Regions from separate parts of the Pseudomonas hefeiensis genome, predicted to be linked through region 1. Evidence: predicted binding sites of a transcription regulator. Region 1 holds the regulator's gene; each other region holds the start of a gene.
What was found. The regulator FliA, encoded in region 1, starts transcription of late flagellar genes. The targets are predictions, from matches to a motif close to CTAAAGTTTNNNNNNNNNNNGCCGNTAA.
Positions count from the first base shown of each region.

Region 2: the regulator FliA is predicted to act here: its motif matches at 3,034-3,061, upstream of PSH57_RS06475 (methyl-accepting chemotaxis protein).
Region 3: the regulator FliA is predicted to act here: its motif matches at 2,625-2,652, upstream of PSH57_RS02465 (methyl-accepting chemotaxis protein).
Region 4: the regulator FliA is predicted to act here: its motif matches at 4,654-4,681, upstream of PSH57_RS06235 (flagellar protein MotY).

Region 1 covers NZ_CP117449.1:4,630,333-4,637,950, forward strand. Annotated here, with positions in the region: gene PSH57_RS20745 (protein-glutamate methylesterase/protein-glutamine glutaminase) at 1-1,101, opposite strand, end outside; gene PSH57_RS20750 (chemotaxis protein CheA) at 1,150-3,408, opposite strand; gene PSH57_RS20755 (protein phosphatase CheZ) at 3,439-4,224, opposite strand; gene PSH57_RS20760 (chemotaxis response regulator CheY) at 4,243-4,614, opposite strand; gene fliA (RNA polymerase sigma factor FliA) at 4,782-5,525, opposite strand; gene fleN (flagellar synthesis regulator FleN) at 5,522-6,352, opposite strand; partial or broken gene flhF (flagellar biosynthesis protein FlhF) at 6,470-7,618, opposite strand, start outside.
Region 2 covers NZ_CP117449.1:1,497,455-1,505,072, reverse strand. Annotated here, with positions in the region: gene PSH57_RS06485 (glycerophosphodiester phosphodiesterase) at 1-832, shown strand, start outside; gene PSH57_RS06480 (PepSY domain-containing protein) at 914-1,219, shown strand; gene PSH57_RS06475 (methyl-accepting chemotaxis protein) at 1,299-2,924, opposite strand; gene PSH57_RS06470 (hypothetical protein) at 3,241-3,384, shown strand; gene PSH57_RS06465 (hypothetical protein) at 3,457-3,666, shown strand; gene PSH57_RS06460 (MFS transporter) at 3,750-4,949, shown strand; gene arfB (alternative ribosome rescue aminoacyl-tRNA hydrolase ArfB) at 4,946-5,359, opposite strand; gene PSH57_RS06450 (amino acid permease) at 5,628-7,049, opposite strand.
Region 3 covers NZ_CP117449.1:570,128-577,745, forward strand. Annotated here, with positions in the region: gene PSH57_RS02460 (potassium/proton antiporter) at 1-725, opposite strand, end outside; gene PSH57_RS02465 (methyl-accepting chemotaxis protein) at 943-2,568, opposite strand; gene PSH57_RS02470 (hypothetical protein) at 2,827-3,057, shown strand; gene PSH57_RS02475 (cell division protein ZapA) at 3,054-3,356, shown strand; gene PSH57_RS02480 (acyl-CoA dehydrogenase) at 3,569-5,371, opposite strand; gene putA (trifunctional transcriptional regulator/proline dehydrogenase/L-glutamate gamma-semialdehyde dehydrogenase) at 5,640-7,618, opposite strand, start outside.
Region 4 covers NZ_CP117449.1:1,451,845-1,459,462, forward strand. Annotated here, with positions in the region: gene PSH57_RS06200 (molybdopterin oxidoreductase family protein) at 1-197, shown strand, start outside; gene grxD (Grx4 family monothiol glutaredoxin) at 297-638, shown strand; gene bfr (bacterioferritin) at 865-1,338, opposite strand; gene PSH57_RS06215 (bacterioferritin-associated ferredoxin) at 1,538-1,756, opposite strand; gene PSH57_RS06220 (peroxiredoxin) at 2,063-2,665, shown strand; gene rnt (ribonuclease T) at 2,866-3,543, opposite strand; gene pyrC (dihydroorotase) at 3,540-4,586, opposite strand; gene PSH57_RS06235 (flagellar protein MotY) at 4,780-5,745, shown strand; gene PSH57_RS06240 (argininosuccinate synthase) at 5,873-7,090, shown strand; gene PSH57_RS06245 (hypothetical protein) at 7,195-7,618, opposite strand, start outside.

The DNA.
Region 1 (7,618 bases):
GTGTCTACCTATGTCGTCCAGCCCGTACACCGCGTCGGCCAGATCGGCTTTGACGATCGCCATCGGCATACCATAGATCACGCAACTGGCTTCATCCTGGGCCCAAATGGCGCTGCCGCCCTGCTTGAGCAGGCGCGCGCCTTCACGACCGTCGGCGCCCATGCCGGTAAGCACCACCGCCAGAACTTTGTCGCCGTAGGATTTAGCCGCGGAGCCGAAAGTGATGTCCACGCACGGCTTGTAATTGAGACGCTCATCGCCGGGCAGGATTTTCACCGCGCCGCGGCCATCGATCATCATCTGCTTGCCGCCCGGCGCCAGCAGCGCCAGGCCCGGACGCAGGATGTCGCCATCCTCGGCCTCCTTGACGCTGATACGACACAGCTTGTCGAGGCGCTCGGCGAACGCCTTGGTGAAGGCTGCGGGCATATGCTGGATCAGTACGATCGGAGCCGGAAAGTTGGCCGGCAACTGGGTCAGAACCCGCTGCAAGGCAACCGGGCCACCGGTGGACGTACCAATAGCGACCAGTTTGTAGGCTTTGCGCTTGGGAGCCGGCGACGACGCACTGGCTGGCGCGGAGCGAGCTGGCGCAGGGGCCGCAGCACTGCGCGCAGGGGCCGGATTGAAGCCGCCCGACGAAGCCGGGGCTGGAGCTGGAGCTGGAGCCGGCGCAGGTGCGCTATAGGTGCCGAGACGCCGGTTGCTGCGGGAAATGCTGTGGACCTTCTCGCATAGCAATTGCCGAACCTTGTCGGGGTTGCGCGAGATGTCTTCGAAATTTTTCGGCAGGAAATCCACCGCCCCGGCGTCCAGCGCATCGAGGGTCACCCGGGCGCCTTCATGTGTCAGGGAGGAGAACATCAATACTGGGGTCGGGCAGCGCTGCATGATATGCCGCACCGCCGTGATGCCGTCCATCATCGGCATCTCGTAGTCCATGGTGATCACGTCAGGCTTGAGCGCCAGCGCCTGATCGATTGCCTCTTTGCCGTTGGTCGCCGTACCGACGACCTGAATACTCGGGTCCGCCGAGAGAATTTCCGAGACGCGGCGGCGGAAAAACCCCGAATCGTCCACCACCAGGACTTTAACTACCATAAACACTCCGTTAGACGAGACGCGGCTGCGGGCCGCGCCCCTCCAGAATCAAATACGCCGTGCGGCGTAACGCTTGAGCATGCTTGGCACATCGAGAATCAAAGCGATGCGGCCGTCGCCGGTAATGGTGGCGCCGGACATGCCCGGAGTGCCCTGGAGCATCTTGCCTAGCGGCTTGATGACCACTTCCTCCTGGCCCACCAACTGGTCGACGACGAAGCCGATCCGCTGGGTGCCCACCGAAAGGATCACCACATGGCCTTCGCCCTGCTCGACATGAGCAGCGGAGCTGACCAGCCAGCGCTTGAGGTAGAACAGCGGCAGTGCCTTGTCCCGCACGATCACCACTTCCTGGCCGTCCACCACGTTGGTGCGCGACAGGTCGAGGTGGAAGATCTCGTTGACATTGACCAGCGGGAAGGCGAACGCCTGGTTGCCCAGCATCACCATCAGGGTCGGCATGATCGCCAGGGTCAGCGGGACCTTGATGACGATTTTCGAGCCCTGGCCCTTGGTCGAGTAGATGTTGATCGAACCGTTGAGCTGAGAAATCTTGGTTTTCACCACGTCCATGCCCACGCCACGGCCCGACACGTCGGAAATCTCGGTCTTGGTCGAGAAGCCCGGCGCAAAGATCAGGTTGTAGCACTCGGAGTCGCTCAGGCGGTCGGCGGCATCCTTGTCCATTACGCCACGCTTCACAGCGATGGCGCGCAGCACATTCGGGTCCATGCCTTTGCCATCGTCGGAGATCGACAGCAGGATGTGGTCGCCCTCCTGCTCGGCGGCCAGTATCACCTTGCCGCTACGGGGCTTGCCTGACTCTTCGCGCTCCTGCGGCGACTCGATGCCATGGTCGACCGCGTTGCGCACCAAGTGGACCAGCGGGTCGGCCAGGGCCTCGACAAGGTTCTTGTCCAGGTCGGTCTCTTCACCCACCAGTTCCAGGTTGATTTCTTTCTTGAGCTGGCGTGCCAGGTCGCGAACCAGGCGCGGGAAGCGCCCGAAGACTTTCTTGATCGGCTGCATCCGGGTCTTCATGACCGCAGTCTGCAAGTCAGCCGTGACCACGTCCAGGTTCGACACGGCCTTGGCCATGGCTTCGTCCTGGCTGTTGAGGCCCAGGCGCACCAGGCGGTTACGCACCAGCACCAGTTCGCCGACCATGTTCATGATCTCGTCCAGGCGAGCGGTGTCGACTCGAACGGTGGTCTCGGCTTCGCTGGCCGGCTTTTCCGCCGGTGCAGCCGCCGGTGCACGGGCTGGCGCCGGTGCGGCGGCAGCGGCGGGTTTGGGTGTCTCGGCTTTCGGTTCCGGCGCCTTGGCAGCGGGCTTGGACACTGCAGTCTGCGCCGGCGCAGCGGCAGTTGCGGCAGGCGCAGCCGTTGAGGCCGTGCCGACTTCGCTGAACTTGCCTTTGCCGTGCAGTTCGTCGAGTAGTGATTCGAATTCGTGATCGCTGATCAGGTCGCTGCCAGCCACTGCGGCGGCGGGCTTGGCCGGGGTCGGCGCCGAAGCGATGGCCGAGTCCAGTGCATCAACGGCAAAGGTGCCCTTGCCATGCAACTGATCGAGTAGGGCTTCGAATTCATCGTCAGTGATATCGGAGTTGTCGCCCGCCGCTTTCGGGGCGACCGGGGTCGCCGCCGGAACGGCCGCATCGGGGGCAAACTGGCCCTTACCGTGAAGCTGATCGAGCAGCGATTCGAACTCGGCGTCGGTAATTTCGTCGCTGGCGGCGGCATCGGTGGCTGGCGCGACCGGGGCAGCAGGCGCGGCCGGAGCCTGGGCTTGGGCCTTGACGGCGTTCAGAGAGTCCAGCAGTTGTTCGAATTCGTTATCAGTGATGTCGCCGGACTCCTCGGCGACCGGCTCCTCAACCACTGCTGCGGCTGCCGGTGCGGCTTCGTCAGCCGACTGCGGCTCGGCCAGGCGCGCCAGAGCGGCGAGCAGCTCAGGCGTAGCAGCGGTGATCGGTGAGCGCTCGCGCACTTCGCTGAACATGCTGTTGACCGCGTCCAGCGCTTCGAGCACCACGTCCATCAATTCCGAGTCAACGCGACGCTCACCCTTGCGCAGGATGTCGAACACGTTCTCGGCAATATGACAGCACTCCACCAGCTCATTGAGCTGGAGGAAGCCGGCGCCTCCTTTTACAGTGTGGAAACCGCGAAAAATTGCATTGAGCAGATCCGCATCATCTGGTCGGCTTTCCAGCTCGACCAATTGCTCGGACAGTTGCTCTAGAATCTCGCCGGCCTCAACCAGGAAATCCTGAAGGATCTCTTCATCGGCGCCGAAGCTCATTAATGGCTGCTCCTAAAACAGGGCTAAAACTCAGAATCCAAGGCTGGACAGCAAATCGTCCACATCGTCCTGACCGGACATAACGTCTTCTCTTTTATCGGCATGAATTTGCGGACCTTCACCCTGAGAGAGATGTTTTTGTGGATCTTTTTCCGCAAGCATCGCTTCACGGTCGTGTTCGATGCCTGCAAAGCGGTCGACCTGGCTGGCCATCAACACCAGTTTGAGCAGATTGCTTTCCACTTCGGTGACCAGTTGGGTCACCCGTTTGATCACCTGGCCGGTCAGGTCTTGATAGTCCTGAGCCAGCAGAATGTCGTTGAGGTTGCTCGCCACGGCGCGGTTCTCGGTGCTACTGCGCGTCAGGAAACCGTCGACCCGACGGGCCAGCTCCCGAAACTCTTCAGCACCGACTTCGCGCCGCATGAAACGGCCCCAGTCGGTGCTCAAGGCCTGGGCTTCATCACTCAGGCCATTGACCAGCGGCGTTGCGCTCTCCACCAGGTCCATGGTGCGGTTGGCCGCGGCCTCGGTCAGCTTGACCACATAACCCAGACGCTCGGTCGCGTCGGTGATCTGCGAGACCTCCTCGGCCTGCGGCATATTCGGATCGATCTGAAAATTGACAATCGCGCTGTGCAGTTCACGCGTGAGCTTGCCCACTTCCTGATACAGACCGCGGTCACGGGTCTGGTTGAGCTCATGGATCATTTGAACCGCATCGCCAAAGCGGCCTTTTTCAAGGCTGTCGACCAGTTCGCGGGCATGTTTTTTCAGGGTCGATTCAAAGTCGCCCATTGAAGATTCGTTATCCATAGCTCCCCCGTGGCGCCGTTAACCGATGCGTTCGAAGATTTTTTCGATCTTCTCTTTCAACGCCTGGGCCGTGAAGGGTTTGACCACGTAGCCGTTCACACCGGCCTGGGCCGCTTCGATGATCTGCTCGCGCTTGGCTTCGGCAGTGACCATCAGCACCGGAAGGTGCTTGAGTTTTTCGTCGGCGCGCACATGGCGCAGCAAGTCGATACCGGTCATGCCGGGCATGTTCCAGTCAGTCACCAGAAAGTCGATGCTTCCGCTGTTGAGAACCGGAATGGCAGTGGTGCCATCGTCGGCCTCGACAGTGTTGGTGAACCCAAGGTCACGCAACAGGTTTTTTATGATCCGCCGCATCGTTGAGAAGTCATCAACGATGAGGATTTTCATGTTCTTGTCCAATTCGACCTCCAAGCAGTCTTAAACGCGCCCAGCACCTGAACGCGCCATTTCAATCAATCCGGCACAACACTCGACAACGGTCTGGAGCACAACGGATGGAGACTGGCGCAGCGCAAGCCATGCCAATCCCGTTCGCAGTGTCCCCACACTGCCTGTCAGCGCGCTCGCCACTCCCCCAAACGCCCCCGCAAACGGGCCGCGCACTGGCTGTGTAACTGGCTGACCCGCGATTCGCTGACCCCCAGGACCTCACCGATTTCCTTGAGGTTCAGCTCTTCGTCGTAGTACAGCGCCAAGACCAGTCGCTCACGCTCCGGCAAATTGGCAATCGCATCCGCCAGCGCGCTCTGGAAACGCTCATCTTCCAGATCACGCGATGGCTCCATGTGAGCACTCGCGCCATCCTCGTGCAGCCCTTCGTGTTCGCCGTCCTGCAACAGGTCGTCGAAACTGAACAGGCGGCTGCCCAAGGTATCGTTCAAAATCCCGTAATAATCATCGAGACTCAATTGGAGTTCGGCCGCAACCTCGTGATCTTTAGCGTCACGCCCGGTTTTAGCTTCAATGGCGCGAATTGCGTCACTGACCATGCGGGTATTGCGATGCACCGAACGCGGCGCCCAATCACCCTTGCGGACTTCATCGAGCATCGCCCCGCGAATGCGGATACCTGCATAGGTCTCGAAACTGGCGCCCTTGCTCGCGTCGTATTTGTTCGACACTTCGAGCAGGCCGATCATGCCCGCCTGGATCAGGTCTTCGACCTGGACACTGGCCGGCAAACGCGCCAGCAAGTGATAGGCGATACGCTTGACCAAAGGCGCGTAACGCTCGATCAGTTCGTATTGGGCGTCCCGTGCCGATTTCTTGTAGAGATGGTTGTAACCGCTGGCTGTCATAACACGGGCCCTGCTGTTTGTTGCACGAGACGCTCGACGAAAAACTCCAGATGCCCGCGCGGGTTGGCCGGCAGCGGCCAGGTATCGACCTTCTGGGCGATTGCCTTGAACGCCAGCGCGCATTTGGAACGTGGAAAGGCTTCATAAACGGCACGTTGCTTCTGGACAGCCTTGCGTACGCTTTCGTCGTAGGGCACAGCGCCGACGTATTGTAGGGCGACATCCAGGAAGCGATCCGTGACCTTCGTCAACTTGGCGAACAGGTTGCGTCCTTCCTGGGGGCTCTGGGCCATGTTGGCCAGGACGCGGAAGCGGTTCATGCCGTAGTCGCGATTCAATAGCTTGATCAGGGCATAGGCGTCGGTGATGGACGTCGGTTCGTCGCAAACCACCAGGAGCACTTCCTGGGCAGCGCGTACGAAACTGACGACCGAATCACCGATACCGGCTGCGGTGTCGATCACCAGCACATCAAGGTTGTCACCGATGTCGCTGAAGGCCTGGATCAGGCCGGCGTGCTGGGCCGGGGTCAGGTGAACCATGCTCTGGGTACCGGACGCCGCGGGCACGATGCGGATTCCGCCCGGCCCCTGCAGCAGCACGTCGCGCAGTTCGCAGCGGCCCTCTATCACGTCCGCCAGCGTGCGCTTGGGTGTGAGCCCCAGCAGCACATCGACGTTCGCCAGGCCCAGGTCGGCGTCCAGCAGCATGACCCGTCGGCCAAGCTCTGCCAGAGCCAGGGACAAGTTCACTGACACGTTAGTCTTGCCGACGCCACCTTTGCCGCCGGTCACCGCGATCACCTGTACGGGATGCATGCTGCCCATGTTCGTTCTTTACCTTGTCTTACTTAGACGGAGGCCACATTACTGGCTGCGCGCTCGCATGAAGGAACAATGCATGGCAGACCATCGATGTAGGTACAAAAAATATTCATGATTACCTCAGCCGACCTGCTTGGTCGGGCTGTGGTAGATGTCAGCGAACATATCAGCCATGGCTTCTTCGCTGGGTTCTTCCTGCATTTGCACACTCACGGCACGACTGACCAGTTGATGACGGCGCGGCAGATGCAAATCATCCGGGATCCGCGGCCCGTCGGTCAGGTAGGCCACCGGTAAATCATGACCGATGGCCAGGCTCAACACCTCGCCCAGGCTTGCCGTTTCATCCAGCTTAGTCAGGATGCAGCCGGCCAGCCCGCAGCGTTTGTAGCTGTGGTATGCGGCGGTTAGAACCTGTTTCTGGCTGGTGGTTGCCAACACGAGATAATTTTTTGACCGGATACCGCGCCCGGCCAGGCTTTCGAGCTGCATGCGCAGGGCCGGATCGCTGGCTTGCAGGCCGGCGGTATCAATCAGTACGACGCGCTTGCGCAGCAGTGGTTCCAGCGCCTGGGCCAGGGACTTGGCCCGGATCCACATGGGTCACCGACACATTGAGGATCCGACCCAGGGTCTTGAGTTGTTCCTGGGCACCGATACGGAAGCTGTCCATGCTCACCAGGGCGATGCTCTGAGCGCCGTACTTGAGTACATAACGCGCTGCGAGCTTGGCCAGGGTGGTGGTCTTGCCCATGCCGGCCGGGCCGACCATGGCAATGACTCCACCTTCTTCGAGGGGCTCGACTTCCGGTGTGGCGATCATCCGCGCCAGGTGCGCCAGCAACATGCGCCAGGCCTGGCGAGGTTCTTCGATATCGTTGATCAGCGCCAGCAGGTCGCGGGACAACGGGCCGGACAGACCGATGCGTTGCAGGCGACGCCACAGGGTTAGCCTGGGCCGGACGGTTGCCTTGCAACTGGTTCCAGGCCAGGGAGCCGAGCTGAACTTCCATCAGTTCACGCAGGCTGTTGAGTTCGAAGCGCATTGAGTCCAAGGCACGCGGGTCGACGCCACCGCCTGACGCTACCTGGGTCGGTGCCGGACGACGCGGCTCGGCCTTGGCCTGCTCGACCAGCGGCTCGGCAGCGGTCAACGGCAGTCCGGCGGTCAGTGGCTGGCCGGCGAACAATTGACGATTGGTGCCCGCGCTGGCTTCGCCGTCGCTGCTGCGCAAGCTCAATTCGGCCTGGGCACTGGCGATGCGCGAC
Region 2 (7,618 bases), 3.1 Mb from region 1:
GACCAAGTTTCCCGAGCGCAAGGACAGCACCGCCAACGAATTCACCATGGCGGAACTCAAAACCCTCGATGCCGGCAGCTGGTTCAACGCCGCCTACCCGGACCGTGCTCGCCCGTCGTTCGTGGGCCTGAAAATTCTGACCCTTGATGAAGTCATCAACATCGCCGAAGGCAACCCGCAGCACAAACCGGGGCTGTACATCGAAACCAAGGAGCCGAAGCTGTTCCCCGGCATCGAGCGCGATCTGAAGGATAAATTGCAGGACCGCGGCTGGTTGAGCCCAGCGGGGTCCAAGCTCGCCAAACGCGCCACCGGAGTAGGTCAGGGCAAAGGTAAAGTGGTCTTGCAAACCTTTGAAAAGAGCAGCCTCGAACTGCTGCAAAAAGAAATGCCGAACGTACCGAAGGTGCTGCTGTTATGGGTGGGCGATGGCTACATCGAGGCCAAGTCGAAGGTGACGTTTGCCGAGTCCGGCGAAACGGACAAGGCGGCCTATTACGCCAAACAGCAGCCCAAGGACAACGCCGAGTTTGAACAATGGGTCCAATTCGCCAAAGCACACGGTGCCATCGGCACCGGGCCGTCCGCCGCGTTGGTTAATGGTGGCAGCCAGAGTTATTCGGACTTGGTGCAGCCGTGGATGAACCAATACACCCATGACCAGGGCCTGTTGGTGCACGTCTACACTGTGGATGAGGCGGCAGACTTCAAGAACGTGATGGATGCCGGCGTGGATGGCATTTTCACCAACCGCACCCGTGAACTGCTCAAGTACCTCAAGCGTCCCGAAACAGGCAGTGTGGCGCAGGTGCTGAAGAACAACGGTTACTGAATTAAGGGTGAATTAAGTTGCCACAGTTAATCTGAACCCACTTAAACAACACACCCCTTAATCACAGCAAGGAAAGACCCCATGAAAACTTTGACTGCCCTGTTCACTGCCGCAGCCCTGACCCTCACCGCTGGCCTGGCCCAGGCTGATGTTCGCATCGACCAAATCCCTCAGTTGGTCAAGGAAGGCAAGATCAAGTCGCTGGAATCGATGAATGAAGAGGCCCTGAAGTTGCACCCGGGCGCCACTATCACCGACACCGACCTGGACAACCACTTCAATGGTTATGAATATGAAGTTGAACTGAGAACTCCCGATGGCAAAGAGTTTGACGTTGACTTCGACGCCACTACCGGCAAAGTCCTGTCGAACAAACAAGACACTTGATTGAACATCAAAAAATAGCCGCGCAACCTTAGGGTTGCGCGGCTTTTTTACGTCTTCGAACAACTAGTACTAACGATGATCAGGCACTCAATCGCGCCGTCACTTCATTCAACTGCCCCGACAAACCGTGCAGGTTCCGGCTCGCGGCTTCGGTGCGCTGCACATTGTCCAGGTTAGTACTGGCGATGCAGGTGATTTCGGTCAGATTGCGCGAGATGTCTTCCGCCACCGAGGTCTGCTCTTCTGCGGCAGTGGCGATCTGACGGTTCATGTCGCGAATCGCTTCCACAGCCTGGGTTATGCGTTCGAGCATTGCACCGGCCTGAGTCACCTGCTCCACGCTTTCTTCACTGCGCGACTGTCCGCTCTCGATGGCCTGGGCCGCGTCCACCGCACCGGTTTGCACGGTCTGGATAATCTGGTTGATCTCGATGATGGACGAGGCGGTGCGCTGGGCCAGACTGCGCACTTCATCGGCAACCACCGCGAAACCGCGTCCGGCCTCGCCAGCCCGGGCCGCTTCGATAGCAGCGTTGAGGGCCAATAGATTGGTCTGTTCGGCGATACCGCGGATCACTTCCAGCACCTTGCCAATGCGCCCACTGTCGGTTTCCAACTGGCGGATGACCGTAGCGGTGTTAGCGATTTCACCGCGCATGCGGGTGATGGTGTGAATGGTCCCTTGCATAACCTTTTCGCCCTGCTGCGCCGAGTGATCGGCGTCATCAGCAGCCCGCGCCGCGTCGGCGGCATGGCGGGCGACTTCCTGGGCGGTGGCGGACATTTCGTTCATCGCCGTCGCCACCTGATCGGTGCGTTCAAATTGCTCGCTGGTGCCCTGGCTCATCAGGCTGGCGATGGCATTAAGCTCGCCGCTGGCACTGTCCAGTTCCGTGGCACTGCGTTGCAGACGCGTGAAGGTTTCGGCGAGGAAGTCGCGCAGGGTATTGGCGGCCAGCGCCAGGTCACCCAATTCGTCCTGCCGGTTGCTGACCACCCGCTCAGCGAAACGGCCGCGACTCAGTTGGGTCACGTATTCGATCAGGTTGCGGATCGGCTGCACCAGGTTGCGATTGACCAGCCACAGGCTGAACAGCCCGATCAGCAGGCCGGAAACCAGCATGACCACGGTGCCCAGCATAATCGTGCGATCGGCACCGGCACTGATCTGCGCCGATTGTTCGCTGGCAAGTTTGCGCAACTCCACCACCAGCGCACTCATTTGCTCACTGGCCGCGCGATCCACACCCTTGACCGCCGCATCACCCGCCGCCGCATCGCCGCCCGCCGTCACAAACGCATCACGGCCCTTCTGGTAGGCCACGCCCAGTTGAAGATGTTCTTCTCGCAGCCCCTCAATCCGAGTCTTGATGGGCGTCGCAACCCCTTCCAGCCCGATCAACTGACCAAGAATGCCCTGGACATCGTGCTGGCGATCCTCGAACTGCTTCCAGTATTTAGCCAGGTCGGCCGGCTGCTTGCCGCGCAACAGAACGTTCTTCCATTCCTGGACCTGCACCTTGAATTGCAGGTTGGCCTCATCGATTAATTGCGACGCACGCAACGGGCCATCGATCAGGTTGCGATAATTCTGGACGCCGTTGGAAAGGAAATGGAAAGACGCCAGGGCAATCAGCAACATCGCCAGCAGGCTGCCACTGAGCAAGGCGAGAATCTGCGCTCTCAGGGATTTTTGTAGAAACATGGAGGGATATCTCTTGGAAAGAAGAAAGAGCCAAGCTCACGGACAACACTTCCCGACCTCCATGTTCGTGGTGTGCAGTGTCGCAACCGAATGCAGGGATATGTCCAAGCCATCGACCCGGCGGGCGCATTCTTGAGCCTTCGCGACGACCGGTAGCAGTCACTTGGTAATTGGATATGTCCTGTCTAGACAAGCCCTTTTGTCGCCACAACGGAACTTAAAAGTCTTTTTGTCATTTCTTCTGCTGTATCCTGCCCAAGCTTTGTAAAAGCGCGGATCTACCAGATCTACCAACAGACTTTGCGAGGAGCGCGATATGCACGAGATTCCTAATCTCCCCTTCCCTAGCCTGCACGAAACTGAGCAGACGACCACGCTACAAGCCGGGGGGCAACCAGACGCCCAGCAACCCGAGCCCAAAGAAGCCACTGAACGCCGCCAGGCCGACAGCGAAGACTGATTCACCCGCACGACCAGACCGTGTGGAAAGCGCTAAGATGCGCTTTCCACACTGCCTGAATCCTGAGCCCCCATGACCGATGACCCTACCTTCAGCGAAGCCCAAGCCAGCGTTCTGATCGGCACCGCCGAAAAGATGGTGGATATCTGGACGCGCCTATCCCCAGAGAAACAAGCCGCGCTGCTGGCACGTTTCGGCACTGAAGAAAACGCCCTCGCCGCATTGGTCACCACGCATCTGGTGGCCGGACAAGACGACAACCCAGCGCCATCGGGCAAATAGTTCTACTTTTCCACGCTTCACGGTCGTGGGCACCGCTATCATAAGCAGCCTATCTATCCTGCTGCTCCGTGGACCCTCTACCCATGTCAGATACCCAGCGCCCCTTGGCGGTCACGCTGCAAGTCGTTTCCATCGTTCTGTTCACTTTCATTGGCTACCTGAATATCGGCATTCCCCTCGCCGTGTTGCCCGGGTTCGTCCACGGCGAACTGGGTTTCGGCGCGGTGATCGCCGGGCTGGTGATCAGCGTCCAGTACCTGGCTACCCTCCTCAGCCGTCCTTATGCCGGACGGATCATCGACAACCTGGGGAGCAAGCGCGCGGTCATGTTCGGCCTCGCGGGTTGCGGGCTGAGCGGTGTGTTCATGCTGGCGTCCGCCTGGACATCAAACCTACCGACGCTGAGCCTCATCAGCCTGCTGATTGGCCGCCTGGTGCTGGGCAGCGCCGAAAGCCTGGTAGGCTCGGGATCGATCGGCTGGGGCATCGGCCGGGTCGGCGCGGCGAATACCGCCAAGGTGATTTCCTGGAACGGCATCGCCAGCTACGGCGCGCTGGCGATTGGCGCGCCGTTGGGGGTGTGGCTGGTGAAAACCTTGGGGCTGTGGAGCATGGGCGTCAGCATTATCTTGCTGGCGTTGCTGGGGCTGGCGCTGGCCTGGCCGAAAACGGCGGCGCCCATTGTCACGGGCGAACGGCTGCCATTCATGCACGTTCTCGGACGAGTCCTGCCCCACGGCTGCGGCCTGGCCCTGGGCTCCATCGGTTTTGGCACCATCGCCACCTTCATCACCCTGTATTACGCCACGCAGCAGTGGGACAACGCGGTGCTGTGCCTGAGCCTGTTCGGCGCCAGCTTCATCGGCGCGCGCTTGCTGTTCGGTAATTTGATCAACCGCCTGGGCGGCTTCCGGGTGGCGATTGCCTGCCTGTCGGTGGAAACCCTGGGCCTGTTGTTGCTGTGGCTGGCACCGGATGCACACTGGGCCTTGGCCGGCGCGGCATTGAGCGGTTTCGGTTTTTCCCTGGTATTCCCGGCGCTGGGGGTGGAAGCGGTCAACCTGGTACCGGCCTCCAGCCGTGGCGCGGCGGTGGGCGCCTATTCGTTGTTCATTGACTTGTCCCTGGGAATTACCGGGCCGTTGGCCGGTGCGATCGCCGCGGGTTTCGGTTTTGCTTCGATCTTTTTGTTCGCCGCGCTGGCGGCCTTGGGCGGGTTGCTGCTGAGTCTCTACCTGTACCGCCAGGCGCCGAAGTATCGCCAGGAACGGGAGAACAACTAGAAGTCCACCTTGCCGCGCCCGGCTTTGATCGAACCGCGCTTGGTCTTGGATTCCAGACGACGTTTCTTCGAGCCCAGGGTCGGTTTGGTCGGACGGCGCTTCTTCTCGACCTTGGTGGCATTAAGGATCAGCTCGGTCAGGCGTTCCAGGGCATCGGCCCGGTTCTGTTCCTGGGTGCGGTATTGCTGGGCCTTGATGATCAACACACCGTCGCTGGTGATGCGACTGTCGCGCAGCGCCAACAACCGCTCCTTGTAGAAATCGGGCAAGGACGAGGCCGCGATGTCAAAGCGCAAGTGCACAGCGCTGGAGACCTTATTGACGTTCTGCCCCCCGGCGCCCTGGGCGCGAATGGCCGTCAGCTCGATCTCGGCGTCCGGGATGTGCACAGTGTTGGAAATTGCCAGCATGGAAAAAGAGGTCCGGTATCAGGAGCCACAGGATACTCGAAACCGCTGGAATGAGGCTTGTGAGAGCCTGACCTGTGGAGAGGTCTGTGGGAGCAAGGCTTGCCCGCGATGCAGTCACCGCGATCTATCGATAAACCGCATTACCGTTCATCGCGGGCAAGCCTTGCTCCCACAGGTTTTATTTCCATAGGTTTTGTTCCCATGGTTTTGTACCTTCCCTGAACAACAAACCCGGCACTTGGCCGGGTTTGTCATATTTGAGGATTACCTACTTCGCAGCAGCCGCCCCAGCCAGTTCATGCCGGGCACTGCGCTTGTTCTTGATCACGTAACACACCCACATGAACACCAGCCACACCGGAATCGCGTAGACCGATATCTGGATGCCGGGAATCAGCAACATCACCCCCAGAATGAACACCACGAACGCCAGGCAGACGTAGTTGCCATACGGATACCACAGCGCCTTGAACAACGGTGTCTGGCGGGTCTGGTTCATGTGCTGGCGGAACTTGAAGTGCGAATAGCTGATCATCGCCCAGTTGATCACCAGGGTCGCGACCACCAGCGACATCAGCAACTCCAGCGCATGCTGCGGGATGAAGTAGTTAAGCAGCACCGCCACCAGCGTGACCACCGCCGAAGCCAGGATCGAACGCACCGGCACGCCGCGCTTGTCGATCTTGGCCAGGGCCTTGGGAGCATCGCCCTGTTCGGCCATGCCCAGCAGCATGCGGCTGTTGCAGTAAGTGCCGCTGTTGTACACCGACAATGCGGCGGTCAGCACTACGAAGTTGAGGATGTGCGCCGCAGTATTGCTGCCCAGCATCGAGAACACCTGCACGAACGGGCTGCCGCTGTAGGCATCGCCGGAGGCATTGAGTGTGTTCAGCAGGCTGTCCCAGGGGGTCAGGGACAACAGCACCACGAGAGCGCCGATGTAGAAAATCAGGATCCGGTAGATCACCTGATTGATGGCCTTGGGGATCACGGTTTTCGGTTTGTCGGCCTCGGCGGCAGTGAAGCCGAGCATTTCCAGGCCACCGAAGGAGAACATGATGATCGCCATCGCCATCACCAGGCCGCTCACGCCATTAGGGAAGAATCCACCGTGGGCCCACAGGTTGGTCACCGAAGCTTGCGGACCACCATTGCCGCTGACCAGCAGATAGCTACCCAGGGCAATCATGCCGACAATCGCCACGACCTTGATGATCGCGAACCAGAACTCGGCCTCGCCAAAGACTTTGACGTTGGCCAGGTTGATGACGTTGATCAGGACGAAAAACGCCGCCGCCGAGGCCCAGGTCGGGATGTCCGGCGCCCAGTAGTGGATGTACTTGCCGACCGCGGTCAGCTCGGACATGCCCACCAGAATATAAAGAATCCAGCAGTTCCAGCCCGACAGGAAGCCGGCGAAACCGCCCCAATACTTGTGGGCAAAGTGACTGAAGGAGCCGGCCACTGGCTCTTCGACAATCATCTCGCCCAACTGGCGCATGATCATGAAGGCAATGAAGCCGCAAATGGCGTAACCGAGGATCATCGACGGGCCGGCTGACTTCAGCACCCCCGCTGAGCCGAGGAACAGGCCTGTACCGATCGCGCCGCCGAGGGCGATCAGTTGAATGTGTCGATTTTTCAGGCCGCGTTTCAGCTCGCCTGAATGCGTATTTTCTACAACGGTCATGCGTCACCTGTTTGTTTTTATCTGTGACGAAATCGAACCCGACACGCTTATGGCATGGCGGAGTGAACAAGGCGGATAACCTTGAAAATGCGTGGGTACGCGAAGGGTCACAGTAAAACGCGGCGCATTGTACACTGCCGCCCTCCTGCTGCCAGACACCACCGGATCAGCGTCTCACCCCACACTTCAGGTATGGCGCGCATCTGACCCTTCCCGTTGGCCTGAAACAAGCGCTGCGAAGTATCAAAAAACTCGTCAAACCGGTGCCCTCGGAAGCTTTTTCTTACAGCCATCCTAAACGCCGATAGAGGGCCGCTCACAAGGCAACAATCGTCAACATTCCTTTACGATGCGTAACGCAAGCTTTCCAGGTAGGAAATTTCCGTAGCCTGACCACAAATTGACGGTAGGTAGCTACCTATTTAAAAAAACACCCAGGCGGCTGTTTTTGAATGAGTAATTTCCCAGATAAAAATAGAATAAAAAGTTCAAACGAAAAAAATAATTTATTTTTTTGCATTCCAAAAAACCCTCGACTAGGTTTTCAGCGACTTGCCAACGCGTCGTGC
Region 3 (7,618 bases), 2.4 Mb from region 1:
CCGTGCAGGGCGTTGGTCAGGGCGAACACTGCCAGGCCGCCGCTGATCACGAGGATCGGGTAGAGACCATTGGCCAGGTTGATGCGGTTGACCAGTTGCAGCATCAGCCAGCCACCGCCCAGGCCGATCACCCCGCCAATGCCGAACTCACGTAGCAAGTGCCCCAGCAGGTTCCAATGCAGACCGGTTTCACCGCTGGCAAGCATGCCGATCAGGGTCACGGTCAGGAACACCGCCATGGGGTCGTTACTGCCGGACTCGATCTCCAGCGTCGCGCTGACCCGCTCGTTCAGGCCCTTGCCGCCCAACAGCGAAAACACTGCCGCGGCATCGGTCGAGCCAACGATGGCACCGATCAGCAGGCCTTGCATCAGGCTCAGATTGAACAGCCACGCCGCCGCCAGGCCGGTCAGCCCGGTGGTGATCAGCACGCCAACGGTGGCCAGCGACAAGGCTGGCCACAACGCCACGCGAAAGCTCGACACCCGCGTGCGCAGGCCACCGTCCAGCAGAATAACGGCCAGCGCTAGGTTGCCGACCAGATAGGCCGTGGCGTAGTTATCGAAAAGAATCCCGGCGCCGTCGACACCGGCGAGCATGCCCACGGCCAGGATGATCACCAGAATCGGGATGCCCAGGCGGGACGAAAGGGAACTGACCAGAATGCTCGCACCCACCAGCAACGCGCCGATCAAGAACAGGCTGTTGATGGTCGTCGCAGTCAAAGGCAGTACTCCGAGCAAGCGTGGGGGGCGGGCGCAAACTGACCATGCAGTCTGCGTGCCAGCGATTCTAACCTGTTGAAATGTGATGCTGTCAAAAAAGGTTGGGGATTGGGGTACAAGCGCGGCAGCAATACCGTGGCGAGGGAGCAAGCACCCTCGCCACAAAAGCTGGAGGGTTGATCGCTCATGGTCTGTGGACGATCAACCGTTACGCGGTTTAAAGGCTGAACCGCCCAACCATGCTGTTCAAGTCCACGGCCAGGCGCGACAGTTCGGCACTGGCGGCGCTGGTCTGGTTGGCGCCAGTGGCCGATTGCACCGACAGGTCGCGGATGTTCACCAGGTTGCGGTCCACTTCACGGGCCACCTGGGCCTGTTCTTCGGCGGCGCTGGCGATCACCAGGTTGCGCTCGTTGATTTCAACGATGGCGGTGTTAATGGTGTCCAGGGACAGGCCGGCACCGCGGGCGATGTTCAGCGTCGACTCGGCACGTTCGGTGCTGTTGCGCATCGAATCCACGGCGTGTTCGGTGCCGCTCTGGATGCTGCCGATCATGCGTTCGATCTCGCTGGTCGACTGCTGGGTGCGATGGGCCAGGGCGCGTACTTCGTCGGCCACCACGGCGAAACCACGACCGGCCTCACCGGCACGGGCCGCTTCGATGGCGGCGTTCAAGGCCAGCAGGTTGGTCTGGTCAGCCAGGCCGCGGATCACGTCCAGCACCTTGCCGATGTCACGGGACTCATTGGCCAGGTCGCCGATCAACGTGGCAGTGCTTTGTACATCGGCGCTCATGCGTTCGATGGCGCTGACGGTTTCCTGCACCAGGTCGCGACCGTCACCCGCAGAGGCGGTGGCGTCTTTCGAGGCTTCGGAGGTGCTGACCGCGTTGCGCGCCACTTCTTCGACCGCGCTGGTCATCTCGTTGACCGCGGTGGCGGCCTGTTCGATTTCATTGTTCTGCTGGGTGAGGCCACGGGCGCTTTCGTCGGTGACGCTGTTGAGCTCTTCGGCGGCGGAGGCCAGTTGGGTGGCCGAGCCGGAGATCCGTTGCAGCGTGTCGCGCAGTTTGTCCTGCATGGTCGACATCGCCCGCAGCAGGCGACCGGCTTCGTCGTTGCCATCCACGGTAATCGGCCGGGTCAGGTTGCCCTTGGCGATTTCTTCGGCGGCGTCCAGGGCGCTGCCGATCGGGCGGGTAATGCTGTTGGTCAGCAACCAGGCGAACAGCAGGGTCAGGCCGGTGGCGATGACCAGTAGCGTGACCACCCAATTGAAGGCCGTTGAATATTGTTGGGTCGCACCCTGATCGAGGGCTTCGGCTTGCTGGTTGTTGATTTCCACCAGGCGATTGATTGCCACGTTGATCGCGTCGGAGTTGCTCAGCAGTTCAGTGTTGAGCAGGGCTCGCAATTCATCGAGCTGATTATTGCGCGAAAGGGTTTTCATCCGCTCTTCGAGCTGACGGTATTGGTTGAGCAACTGAACGTACTGATCGTAGGCGGCTCGTTCTGGCGCAGAGCTTATGAGCTTTTCATAGGTGCTCTGGGCGGCCTGGATCTGCTGGTTGCGTTGCTCGAACAAGCTGAAGGTTTTCTGCTGGATGTCCGGTTCGCGGTTGACCAGCAAGCGATAGGACAGCACGCGCAGGCGCAGGGTCAGCGAGGTGAATTCATCCAGAGCCTTGATGCTGGGCACACTGTTCTGGACGATGCTTTCGCCGGATGCACGGATTTTGCTCATCTGGCTCAGGGCGAACACCCCGAGGGCCAGCATCAGGGCGCCGATCAGGGCAAACCCCAGAAACGCCCGCGGCGCGATATTCATATTACGTAGGGACATGGAAAGTACCGGAAGGGGGCGCGTCCGTGCGGGGGTGGTGACAGGTGTCTCCTGACTTATCGGTCATACGACTAAAGTCTTGAGTCGCTGCGTGCTTTTGTCGCAGGGCAACGCCTGCTGTACGACGAAGGGCGGGAACCAGATCAGCCATTCACAGTCTTTACAGCTCGCCAGCGAAGCACCGCCGCCCCAAGTCGTGGCATTGACGGTGACTTTTCTTTATCGTACGCGCCCCCTTGAAAAAGCCTGGAAATCAATATGTTGGAAACATCCCTCAGCCAACTGGAACAACTGGTCAACGACCTGGTGCAACAGAATCGTCACCTCGCCGGCCTGAATGAAACGCTGAACGCGGAACTTGCCAAGGCCAAGGATGAAAATGAAAGCCTGCAACTGAACCTGATGGAACAGGAAGAACTGCACGGCACTACCGCCGCGCGCATCCAGGCCCTGATCGAGCGCGCCAGCGCCGGGCCTGTCAGCGCATGAAGCACGGCGCCGAAGGGGTGACGGTCGTCTCCATTCTGGGAGAGGACTATTCAATCAAGGCACCGGTCGGGCAGGAGCAAGCCTTGCTGGACGCCGCTTCGATGCTCAAGGCCGCCTTGGCCGACACCAAAAGGAAATACCCGACGCTGATCGGTGATCGCCTGCTGGTGCTGGCGGCCATGAACCTGTGTTCGCAGCAGATGGAAATGCAGAAGCAGCATCAAGCGGAACTCGACCGTTACCAAGAGCAAGTCAGCGCCACGGTCGAGGTCATTGCCAAGACGATTCAGCAGGCTTGAAGGCTAAAGTCTAACGCAGACCCAACTGTGGGAGCGGGCTTGCTCGCGAAGGCGGTGTGTCAATCGCAATTGATTTGTCTGATTCACCGCTTTCGCGAGCAGGCTCGCTCCCACAGTGGATACGTTGTGAACGCAAATGTTGTGTTCACTGAGGATCCCTGTGGGAGCGAGCCTGCTCGCGATTGGGCTTGAGTCGCGCTGCAAGGCTCGGATCAGAACCACTGATCCCGCATCTCCAGGCAGGTATCATCCCGCGCTTCAAGCAGCGCCAGCTCATGCTGACAACCCGGCACTTCCCAGGTCAGGAAATACCGCGCCGCTTGCAGCTTGCCTTTATAGAAGTCGGTGTCCGCCGCGTTCCCCTTGGCCAGGCCTTCCTCGGCCCGAATCGCCTGTTCCAGCCAGCGCCAGCCAATCACCATGTGACCAAACACCTTGAGATAGAGCGCCGAGTTGGCGAGGCTGCTGTTGACCTTGCCTTGAGCCAGGTCCGTCAGCAGGCCGAGGGTGACCGTTTGCAGGCGCGCCACCAGAGCTTCCAGCGGTTGGCGCAACGCCGTCAGTGATTCGTACGCCTGGGCGCGTTCGCTGGTGTCGGCCACCAGGCGGATCAGTTGCTTGAGCCCGGCACCGCCGTTTTGCGCCAGTTTGCGGCCCAGCAGGTCCAGGGACTGGATGCCGTGGGTGCCTTCGTGGATCGGGTTCAAGCGGTTGTCGCGGTAATACTGCTCGACCGGGTATTCGCGGGTGTAGCCGTGGCCGCCCAGAATCTGGATCGCCAGCTCGTTGGCTTTCAGGCAAAACTCCGATGGCCAGGATTTGACAATGGGGGTCAGCAGATCCAGCAACTCATGGGCGCGTCTGCGCTCGGCCTCGCTTTCAAGGGTGGTGGTGTCGTCGAACAGGCGTGCGGCGTACAGACCCAGGTCAAACGAACCTTCGACGTAGGCCTTCTGGGTCAGCAGCATGCGGCGCACATCGGCGTGCTGGATGATTGCCACGGGCGCGGTGGTGGGGTCCTTGCTGTCGGGCACCCGGCCCTGCGGACGTTCGCGGGCGTATTCAAGGGAATACAGGTAGCCGGCGTAACCCAGCATTACCGCACCCATGCCAACGCCGATCCGCGCTTCGTTCATCATCTGGAACATGTAGCTCAGGCCGTGGTGCGGTTTTCCTACCAGGTAACCGACGCATTCGCCGTTGTCGCCGAAATTCAGCGCCGTGGAGGTGGTGCCGCGCCAGCCCATCTTGTGGAACAATCCGGCCAGCAGCACGTCGTTACGCTGGCCGAGGCTGCCGTCGTCGTTGACCAGAAACTTGGGCACGATAAACAGCGAGATGCCCTTAACGCCGGGCGGCGCGTCCGGCAGTTTCGCCAGGACCATGTGTACGATATTTTCCGACAACGGATGATCGCCGCCGGAGATGAAAATCTTGTTGCCCTTGAGCCGATAAGTGCCGTCGGATGCCGGCTCAGCACGGGTACGAATATCCGACAGCGAAGAGCCCGCGTGGGGTTCGGTCAGGGCCATGGTGCCGAAGAAACGGCCATCGATCATCGGTTGCAGAAAGCGTTGTTTCTGCTCTTCGCTGCCGAAACTTTCGATCAGGTTCGCCGCGCCCATGGTCAGGAACGGGTAAGAAGTCGACGCGGCGTTGGCCGATTGGAAATGCGCGAAGCAGGCCTGGGACAGCAGCGTCGGCAATTGCATGCCGCCGGCGTCGAAACTGCGTGCGGCGTTGAGAAAACCGGCCTCCAGGAAGGCATCCACCGCCGGTTTCACTTCCGGGATCAGGATCGCCTGACCGTTCTCGTAGCGCGGTTCGTTTTCATCGTTCTTGCGGTTATGCGGTGCGAAATATTTTTCGGCGATGCTGCGGGCTGTGCCGATGGCCGCGTCGAAGGTCTCGCGATTGTGCTCGGCGAACCGCTCGCGCTGGGTCAAGCCCTCGGCATCAAGGACTTCATACAGCTCGAAAGCCAGATTTCGGGAACTGAGCAACGTCTCGGACATGGCGGCTTACCTTTTTTTGGAATGGGCCGAGTCTAGGCGTGGCAATAGAGGCTGAACAGGATGATTGATTTGGGTGATGGAGGAGAGAGGGCGACGCTAATCAAAATGTGGGAGCGAGGTCTGTGGGAGCAAGGCTTGCCCGCGATGAAAACGCTGCGGTTTCTTGAGGATCGCAGCGCCTGGATCGCGAGCAAGCTTTGCTCCCACAAAGCTCCCCACAGGGGTTCGATTGCCAGGCACCCGGTGTAGGTGCCTGGCTTGCAGCGGTTTAGCCGATAGTCATCAGACTGGCGTTACCACCCGCCGCAGCAGTGTTGACGCTCAAGGCACGCTCGATCACCAAACGTTCCAGCGCAATGTTGGTTTCGCCCTGGGACAAACCATGCACCCCAACGATGGCGCCGGCACGTTTGGCCACTTGCTGGCAAACGCTGCGCAGTTGATCCGAGTCGCCATGATGCAGGACCGCGTCGTATACCACTTCGTCCTTGGCCCAGTCGGAAACCCGCTGGATGCGTGCCTGAATCTCTTTCGGCAAGCGTGCGAACAAAGCCTTGCTGGTGTCGGTTTCCGGCCACACGGCCGAACCGCCTACAGCCAGTACCGCCGCCAGTTGCGTCAGCAGGTCGCCCTCTACGTCCGCCAGGCACAGCACGTGCTCGCGGGGCAGGATGGCGTAGCTGTTGCGTTCGCCGGTCGGACCGGTCAGCTGGCGGGTGATACCGCTTTGCGACTGGGCCGCGAACTGTACGCACAGGGCGCTCAGTTCGGCGAGCTTCTGGCTGTCTGCCCAGGCTTGCAGGGCGGTCAGCGGTTTGCTCATGGCGTCGCGCAACCGCAGGTCTGGCGCGTTGAGGGCGTCGTCACGGACGAACGACTGCTGGATCGCATCGGTAGGACGTGTCGACAGCAGGCGGTACAGGTACAGCGGACCACCGGCCTTGGGACCGGTGCCCGACAAGCCTTCGCCACCGAACGGTTGCACGCCGACCACGGCACCCACGATGTTGCGGTTCACGTAGACGTTACCGGCATGGACGTTATCGATCACCTTGGCGATGGTCTCGTCGATGCGGGTGTGTACGCCCAGGGTCAGGCCATAACCGGAGGCATTGATCTGGTTGATCAGTTGATCCAGTTCCTTGCGCTTGTAGCGCACCACGTGCAACACCGGACCAAAGATCTCGCGCTGCAGCTCGTCGAAGCTTTCCAGCTCGATCAGGGTCGGCATCACAAACGTGCCGCGCTTGCACTCGGCGCTGTCGGCGATTGCCATCTGATAAACCGTGCGACCTTTGTCGCGCATGGCCTGGATGTGTTTCTCGATACCAGCCTTGGCTTCAGCGTCGATCACCGGGCCGATGTCTACCGACAGGCGCTCCGGGTTGCCGAGGCGGGACTCAGCCATGGCTCCCTTGAGCATTTCGATGACACGGTCAGCGGAGTCTTCCTGCAAGCACAGGACCCGCAGGGCGGAGCAGCGTTGGCCGGCGCTGTCGAATGCCGAGGATACCACGTCGATGACCACTTGTTCGGTCAGGGCCGAGGAGTCGACGATCATGGCGTTCTGGCCACCGGTTTCGGCGATCAGCGGGATCGGACGACCCTGGCTGTCCAGGCGCCCGGCAATGTTGCGTTGCAGCAGGCGAGCGACTTCGGTGGAGCCGGTGAACATCACCCCTTTGACCCGATCGTCACCCACCAGGCGGGCACCGACGGTTTCGCCACGGCCCGGCAGCAGTTGCAACACGCCTTCCGGAATACCGGCTTCGAGCATCAGGCGCACGGCTTGGGCAGCCACCAGCGGCGTCTGTTCGGCAGGCTTGGCCAGTACCGGGTTACCGGCGGCCAGTGCGGCGGCCACTTGGCCGCTGAAAATCGCCAGCGGGAAGTTCCACGGGCTGATGCAAACCACCGGGCCCAGTGGGCGGTGGGCATCATTTGTGAAGTCGTTACGCGCCTGCACTGCGTAGTAACGCAGGAAGTCCACGGCTTCACGCACCTCGGCGATGGCGTTGGCGAAGGTCTTGCCGGCTTCGCGGGCCAGCAAGCCCATCAGCGGCTGGATCTCACCTTCCATCAGGTCGGCGGCGCGCTCCAGGATCGCAGCGCGTTCAGCCGGCGGCGTGGCCTGCCAGATCGGTGCCGCGTTGAGGGCGCACTGGATGGCGTTGTCGACGTCTGCGACCGTGGCTTCCTGCACATGGCCGACTACGTCACGGTGATCGGACGGGTTCAGCACCGCTG
Region 4 (7,618 bases), 3.2 Mb from region 1:
AAGGCAGTCTGGAGATGATGAAAGGCGTGGTCAGCCTGCCCCACGGCTGGGGCCATGCCCGGCCGGGCGTGCAGATGACCATTGCCAGCGCCCAGCCCGGTTCGAGCGCCAATGACCTGACCGATGACTGTCAGTTGGATGAGTTGTCTGGCAATGCGGCGCTCAATGGGGTTCCGGTGACGGTGGTGGCTGCGTGAATTTGTCTGTCGGGGAGACCGAGCAGCGTGCTCGGCTTTCCGTTACAATGCGCCACCGTGTCGACATCTGAAGTCGCAAAGTTTAAGCCGAGGTGCTCCGTGGATATCATCGAAACGATTAAAGACCAGATTGCCAACAACACCGTCCTGCTTTACATGAAAGGCTCGCCGAATGCGCCGCAGTGCGGCTTCTCGGCCAAGGCTGCTCAGGCTGTGATGGCGTGTGGCGAGAAGTTTGCCTACGTGGACATCCTGCAGAACCCGGAAATCCGCGCCAACCTGCCCAAGTACGCCAACTGGCCAACTTTCCCGCAACTGTGGGTTGCCGGTGAACTGATCGGCGGCAGCGATATCATGACCGAGATGGCGGCCGACGGCTCTTTGCAGACCACGATCAAGGCTGCTGCCGAGAAAGCTGCAGCGAACAAGACAGAAGCCTGATCTCACATCCGTATTCACCACGCAGGTTGTGACTGAATGCGGACACTGTGGGAGCGGGCTTGCTCGCGAAAGCGGTGTGTCAGTCGCTATTGATGTTTCTGATACAACGCTTTCGCGAGCAAGCCCGCTCCCACAGGGGATTTAAGTGAGCCTGGAATCCAGGCACTAAAAAGCCCCGCCTCTCGAAAGAGGGCGGGGCTTTTTAGTGGCTTGCTTTTGGGGACGGTTACTCTTCGCCCATCTGCGATTGCAGGTAGTTCTCAAGACCCACTTTGTCGATCAGACCCAGTTGGGTTTCCAGCCAGTCGATGTGTTCTTCCTCGGACTCGAGGATGTCTTCAAGCAGTTCGCGGCTGCCGAAGTCGCCCACGCTCTCGCAATGGGCGATGGCGACTTTCAGGTCGGCGTGGCCGGCACGCTCGATTGTCAGGTCGCACTCGAGCATTTCCTGAGTGTGTTCGCCGATGTGCAGCTTGCCCAGGTCTTGGACGTTCGGCAGCCCTTCGAGAAACAGGATGCGCTTGATCAGCTTGTCCGCGTGTTTCATCTCGTCGATGGACTCATGGTACTCGTGCTTGCCCAGCTTGTTCAGGCCCCAGTCCTCGTACATGCGCGCATGCAGGAAGTATTGGTTGATCGCGACCAGCTCATTGGCGAGGATTTTGTTGAGATGCTGGATGACTGTAACGTCGCCTTTCATGGTGAGGGCCTGCCCTGTAGTAGCTGTATATAAGGCTGAGTTTGAGCCGCGCACTGGCGAGTGTCAAACCTAAGTTATTGAATAATAAATGAAAATTAATCGGAATAAGAATGTTTGTGTTCCGCGTCTGGAGTCTAAGCGCTTGATTTACAGACATAAAAAAACCGGGCATTGAGCCCGGTTCTTCAAGAAGCTGGATTTAAGCGGCAGTAAATTCTACCGGATAGGGAATCGAGGCCTGGGCCGTTTGCACTTTGGCGAGGGTCTCGCGAACCACTTCCTTGGCAAGGCACGCACATTTGCCGCATTGGCTGGCTACGCCGGTGGCCTGGCGGACTTCGCGGTAGCTGCAGCAGCCTTCATAGATCGCTTCGCGGATTTGTCCGTCGGTGACGCCAGTGCAGAGGCAAACATACATAAGTAAGAACCGTCGCTGGTTGTGACTCAATTGGGATGGATCTTAATGTTAACGAGAATGATTGTCAAAGTGCTTTCTGAAACCCTTGCACCAGAGCTGACGAACGGTTTTTTTATCCAAGGCAAATAGGGAGTATGGGAAGGGAAGGGAATTTTTGGACTCACCGAAAAACCGTTGAAGACAGGCCAAATTCGCAGTGTATGATGGTCGGTCCTTACGAAGCGGGTTCGTGTCACAGGGCTGTCGCCCAAGGGTGGCAGGCTGGCCCGGACCTTGTTTTCACGTTACTACACCAGGAGATATCCAATGAGCGTACTCGTAGGCAAACAAGCCCCTGACTTTACCGTTCCTGCCGTCCTCGGCAATGGCGAAATCGTCGACAGCTTCACCCTGTCCTCGGCCATCAAAGGCAAATACGGCCTGGTGTTCTTCTACCCGCTGGACTTCACCTTCGTCTGCCCATCCGAGCTGATCGCGCTGGATCACCGCATGGACGACTTCAAGGCCCGCAACGTTGAAGTCGTTGCCGTTTCGATCGATTCGCACTTCACCCACAACGCCTGGCGCAACACGCCTATCAACGGTGGTGGTATCGGCCAGGTGAAATACACCATGGCTGCTGACATGAAGCACGAAATCGCCAAGGCCTACGACGTTGAGTCCGAAGGCGGCGTGGCCTTCCGTGGCGCGTTCCTGATTGACGATAAAGGTGTCGTTCGTTCGCAGATCATCAACGACCTGCCGCTGGGCCGTAACATGGAAGAGCTGATCCGTCTGGTCGACGCGCTGCAGTTCCACGAAGAGCACGGCGAAGTTTGCCCGGCCAACTGGAAGAAAGGCGACAAGGGCATGACCGCATCCCCTGAAGGTGTTGCCGCTTATCTGGGCGAGCACAGCGACAAGCTGTAAGCGCAACAGGCATAAAAAAACCGGCCCTCGATGGGCCGGTTTTTTATGGGGAAGGGTTTATCCCAATGGTTGAAAAACACCCGCAACATCTGTGGGAGCAAAGCTTGCTCGCGATACAGGCGCCTGGGTATCTCTGGGACACCGTGCCGTTTCATCGCGGGCGAGCCTTGCTCCCACAGTCTTGATGCTTAGTCAGCACATCAATCGTCGAAATCCTGCCAGCCCCCCATGTCTTTCCACCGATTGACGATGCCGCAGAACAGCTCGGCGGTCTTCTCGGTGTCGTAGCGAGCCGAGTGGGCTTCACGACCATCAAAGTCGATGTCGGCCGCCTGGCAGGCCTTGGCCAATACGGTCTGGCCGTACGCGAGGCCGGCAAGGGTCGCGGTGTCGAAGCTGGAAAACGGATGGAACGGGTTGCGCTTCATGTCCAGGCGCGCAACGGCGGCATTGAGGAAACCCAGATCGAAGCTGCTGTTGTGGCCGACCAGGATCGCCCGTTTGCAACCGTTAGCTTTCAGCGCTTTGCGCACGCCACGAAAAATGTCGGTCAGGGCCGTCTCTTCACTCACTGCCATGCGCAATGGGTGATCAAGCTTGATCCCGGTGAACTCCAGGGCCGCCGCTTCGATGTTGGCGCCTTCGAAAGGTTCGACGCGGAAGAAATAGGTGTGATCGGGGAACACAAAACCTTTTTCGTCCATGCCAATGGTGGTCGCGGCGATCTCCAGCAGCGCATCGGTGGCGGAGTTGAAACCGCCGGTTTCTACGTCGACGACAACCGGCAGATAGCCCCGGAAGCGCGCTGCCATGGGGTGACGGGCACCGCCCGAGCCACCGTTGCCATCCAGCTCATCGTCGAAATGATCTTCACTCACACACTTTCCTCCAGCAGGCGCCAGCGCAGTTTTTCACCGGCGCGCAGCGGGATAACAGTCAGCTCGCCAAAAGGCAGGCTGGCGGGGGCGGTCCACTCGTCGCGAACCAGGGTAATACGATCGGTGTTCACTGGCAGACCGTAGAAACGCGGACCATGCAGGCTGGCGAAGCCTTCGAGTTTGTCCAGCGCATTGCGTTGTTCGAACGCCTCGGCGTACATCTCGATGGCGGCGTAGGCGGTGTAGCAGCCGGCGCAACCACAGGCTGCTTCCTTGGCGTGCCGGGCGTGTGGCGCTGAGTCCGTGCCGAGGAAAAACTTGGCGCTGCCGCTGGTGGCGGCGTCGAGCAAGGCCTCTTGATGGGTGTTGCGCTTGAGGATCGGCAGGCAATAGAAGTGCGGCCGGATCCCGCCCACCAGCATGTGGTTGCGGTTATACAGCAGGTGATGCGCAGTAATGGTTGCGCCAACGTTCGCCGGGGCTTCGTTAACGAACTGCACGGCATCACCGGTGGTGATGTGTTCGAACACCACCTTGAGGGTCGGGAAGCGTTCCACGACACGACGCATGTGCTCATCGATGAAGATTTTTTCGCGATCGAACACGTCGACATCACCGCGAGTGACCTCACCGTGGATCAACAACGGCATGCCGACTTCAGCCATGGCCTCCAGCGCCGGGAAAATCTTGTCGATGCTGGTGACACCGGAATCGGAGTTGGTGGTGGCGCCAGCGGGGTACAGCTTGGCGGCATGGACGAAGCCGCTGGCCTTGGCCTCGCGGATCTCTTCGGGCTGGGTGCGGTCGGTGAGGTACAGCACCATCAGCGGTTCGAAGCGACTGCCAGCCGGGCGTGCGTCGAGGATGCGCTCGCGATAGCCGTTGGCCTCGGTGGCGTTGCGCACTGGCGGAACCAGGTTAGGCATGATGATTGCGCGCCCGAAGGTGCGCGCGACATCGGCGACGGTATGGGTCAACACAGCACCATCGCGAAGATGAATATGCCAGTCGTCGGGACGCAGCAGGGTCAGGCGGTCGGACATTGGGGGGCTTCCAGGCGGGTCAAACTCTGGGGAATGCTACCGGAAAAGACCGATTCAGGCACCCGCTATCAAGTTCTGGCGCAAGTTACCGATAGCTCGTACAGGTGTGCCACGAATCAGTGGGGCGCCCCCGGACAGGCGTCATACGCTCAACGTGTGTCGATCTTCGTATAAAAAGCCATTGGAGCCTCCCGTGCGCCAGCGTTATTTAGCCTTGCTCAGTGTGTTTGCCAGCCTTCCCGCCATGGCGCTCACTTTCCAGACCCGTCTGGAGAGCATTGAGTGGACGGTCGAAGGCGACAAGTTCGAGTGCCGGCTGAGTCAGCCGGTCACCGATTTCGGCAGCGGTGAATTTGTGCGTCAGGCTGGCGAGCAGGCGATTTTCCGGCTCAAGTCCCATAACCCGATGCTCGGTGGCGGTTCGGCAACCTTGCTGGCGGCTGCCGCGCCTTGGCAGCCGGGACGAGGCGATATCAACCTGGGCTCGGTCAGGCTCGGCAGCGGCGATGTATTGTTCAACAGCTCCCAGGTCCAGGCGGGCCGTTTGATCAACGGCCTGATGGAAGGCCGCAGCCCGGTGGTACGGCGTAACACGGGGGACGGGCGGGTTTCGGAAGTTCGGCTGCTGCCTGTGCGCTTCAACAAGGCCTTCAGCGACTACCAGGGTTGTGTGGCGAAACTGTTGCCAAAGAATTTCGAGCAGGTGAAGCATTCGCAGATCGGCTTTCCCGGCGAAGGGATTGAACTCGACGCCCGGGCCAAGGCTCAGTTGCAAGTCATGATCGATTTCATCAAAGCCGACCCGACCGTCAATCATGTCGAACTCGACGGTCACTCCGACAATAGCGGCAACCGTCTGACCAACCGTGAGCTGTCCCGTCGCCGTGCCCTGGCGGTCCAGGACTTCTTCAAGGCCAACGGCTTTCAGGAGTCGCAGATCACCGTGCGGTTCCACGGCGAACGTTACCCCCTGGTGCCCAACACCAGTGCCGCCAACCGGGCCAAGAACCGTCGTGTGGCCGTGCGCCTGGAGCGGGTGGCGGTGCCCGAAGCGCCGGCACCGCAGGCCACACCTACCGCGCCACCCCCTGCCAAGGTTCCGGCGCCGACCGCGACGCCAGCCAAGCCCACTGCAGCCACCACCGCGCGGACATCCTGACCGGTGTGAATCGTCGCGCGCTCGACATAATCTGTCGCTTCGTCGTCATAAGCTGTCGCGCCCCTGTAAATTATCTGCGCTGGACGTTAAACTTCCCGGCTTTCCGTACAACCCGTGGAGTGATGGCATGGCGGACGTAAACAAGGTCGTTCTGGCGTATTCCGGCGGCCTGGACACTTCGGTGATCCTCAAGTGGCTGCAGGACACTTATAACTGCGAAGTGGTGACCTTCACCGCTGACCTGGGGCAGGGCGAAGAAGTCGAGCCTGCACGCGCCAAGGCTCAGGCCATGGGCGTCAAAGAGATCTACATCGATGACCTGCGCGAAGAGTTCGTCCGCGACTTCGTGTTCCCGATGTTCCGTGCCAACACAGTTTACGAAGGCGAGTACCTGCTGGGTACGTCCATCGCCCGTCCGTTGATCGCCAAGCGCCTGATCGAAATCGCCAACGAAACCGGTGCCGACGCCATCTCCCACGGTGCCACCGGCAAGGGCAACGATCAGGTACGTTTCGAGCTCGGTGCCTATGCCCTCAAGCCCGGCGTGAAAGTCATCGCTCCGTGGCGCGAGTGGGACTTGCTGTCTCGTGAAAAGCTGATGGACTACGCCGAGAAGCACGCCATCCCGATCGAGCGCCACGGCAAGAAGAAATCCCCGTACTCGATGGATGCCAACCTGTTGCACATCTCCTATGAAGGCGGCGTGCTGGAAGACACCTGGACCGAGCACGAAGAAGACATGTGGCGCTGGACCGTCTCCCCGGAGAAGGCTCCTGACACCCCGCAATACCTGGAGCTGACCTATCGCAACGGCGATATTGTCGCGCTGGACGGCGTGGAAATGAGCCCGGCCACTGTGCTGGCGACCCTGAACCGTATCGGTGGCGAACACGGCATTGGTCGTCTGGACATCGTCGAGAACCGCTATGTCGGCATGAAGTCCCGCGGCTGCTACGAGACCCCGGGCGGCACCATCATGCTGCGTGCTCACCGCGCGATCGAGTCGATCACCCTGGACCGCGAAGTGGCTCACCTCAAAGATGAGTTGATGCCCAAGTACGCCAGCCTGATCTACACCGGTTACTGGTGGAGCCCGGAACGTCTGATGCTGCAACAGATGATCGACGCCTCCCAAGTCAACGTGAATGGCGTTGTGCGCCTGAAACTGTACAAGGGTAATGTGATCGTCACCGGGCGCAAGTCTGACGACTCACTGTTCGATGCCAACATCGCGACCTTCGAAGAGGACGGTGGCGCTTACAACCAGGCCGATGCCGCCGGCTTCATCAAGCTTAACGCCCTGCGCATGCGCATCGCGGCGAACAAGGGTCGCAAGCTGTTCTGATCCTTGCTGCTCCATGAAAACGGCCTGCCATTGTGCAGGCCATTTTTTTGGGAGTTCCCTTTCTCATGTGCTGCTCATTCGTTGTGGCACTGTCTCTTGACCACTCATCCATCCTGCCTGTCCGATACAACTTCTGCGCTGTCGCGGCTGCAAATGATGTAGATGACGATGGGTGTGTGTTCCGTGGCGTGTTTTGAGCGTTTTGGTCGATTGGCCTCAATCAAGTCTTCTGAAGGCTTGTGTACTAGGAAAATGACCCGTTGCGGTTCCTTTTTCCGTCGATGAAAACGTATCGGCAATCTTTTAACCTTGTTCGTCCGGCGGAAGATGCGTTTACGCCGACCGTTCGAGTCATCCATGGTCTTCATGAAATGTTTGCTCTTGCGAAAGTCGGAAGGTGAATATAACGAACGATAGTTGAAGTTGAGTGTGATGAAGAAAAGCAGCAATAGATAGAAAGGAAAGCTGATCAGAAACCAGAGGTAGTATTCACGGTCCTGATCGTCCAGAAAAGGCAGGGAAATGGCG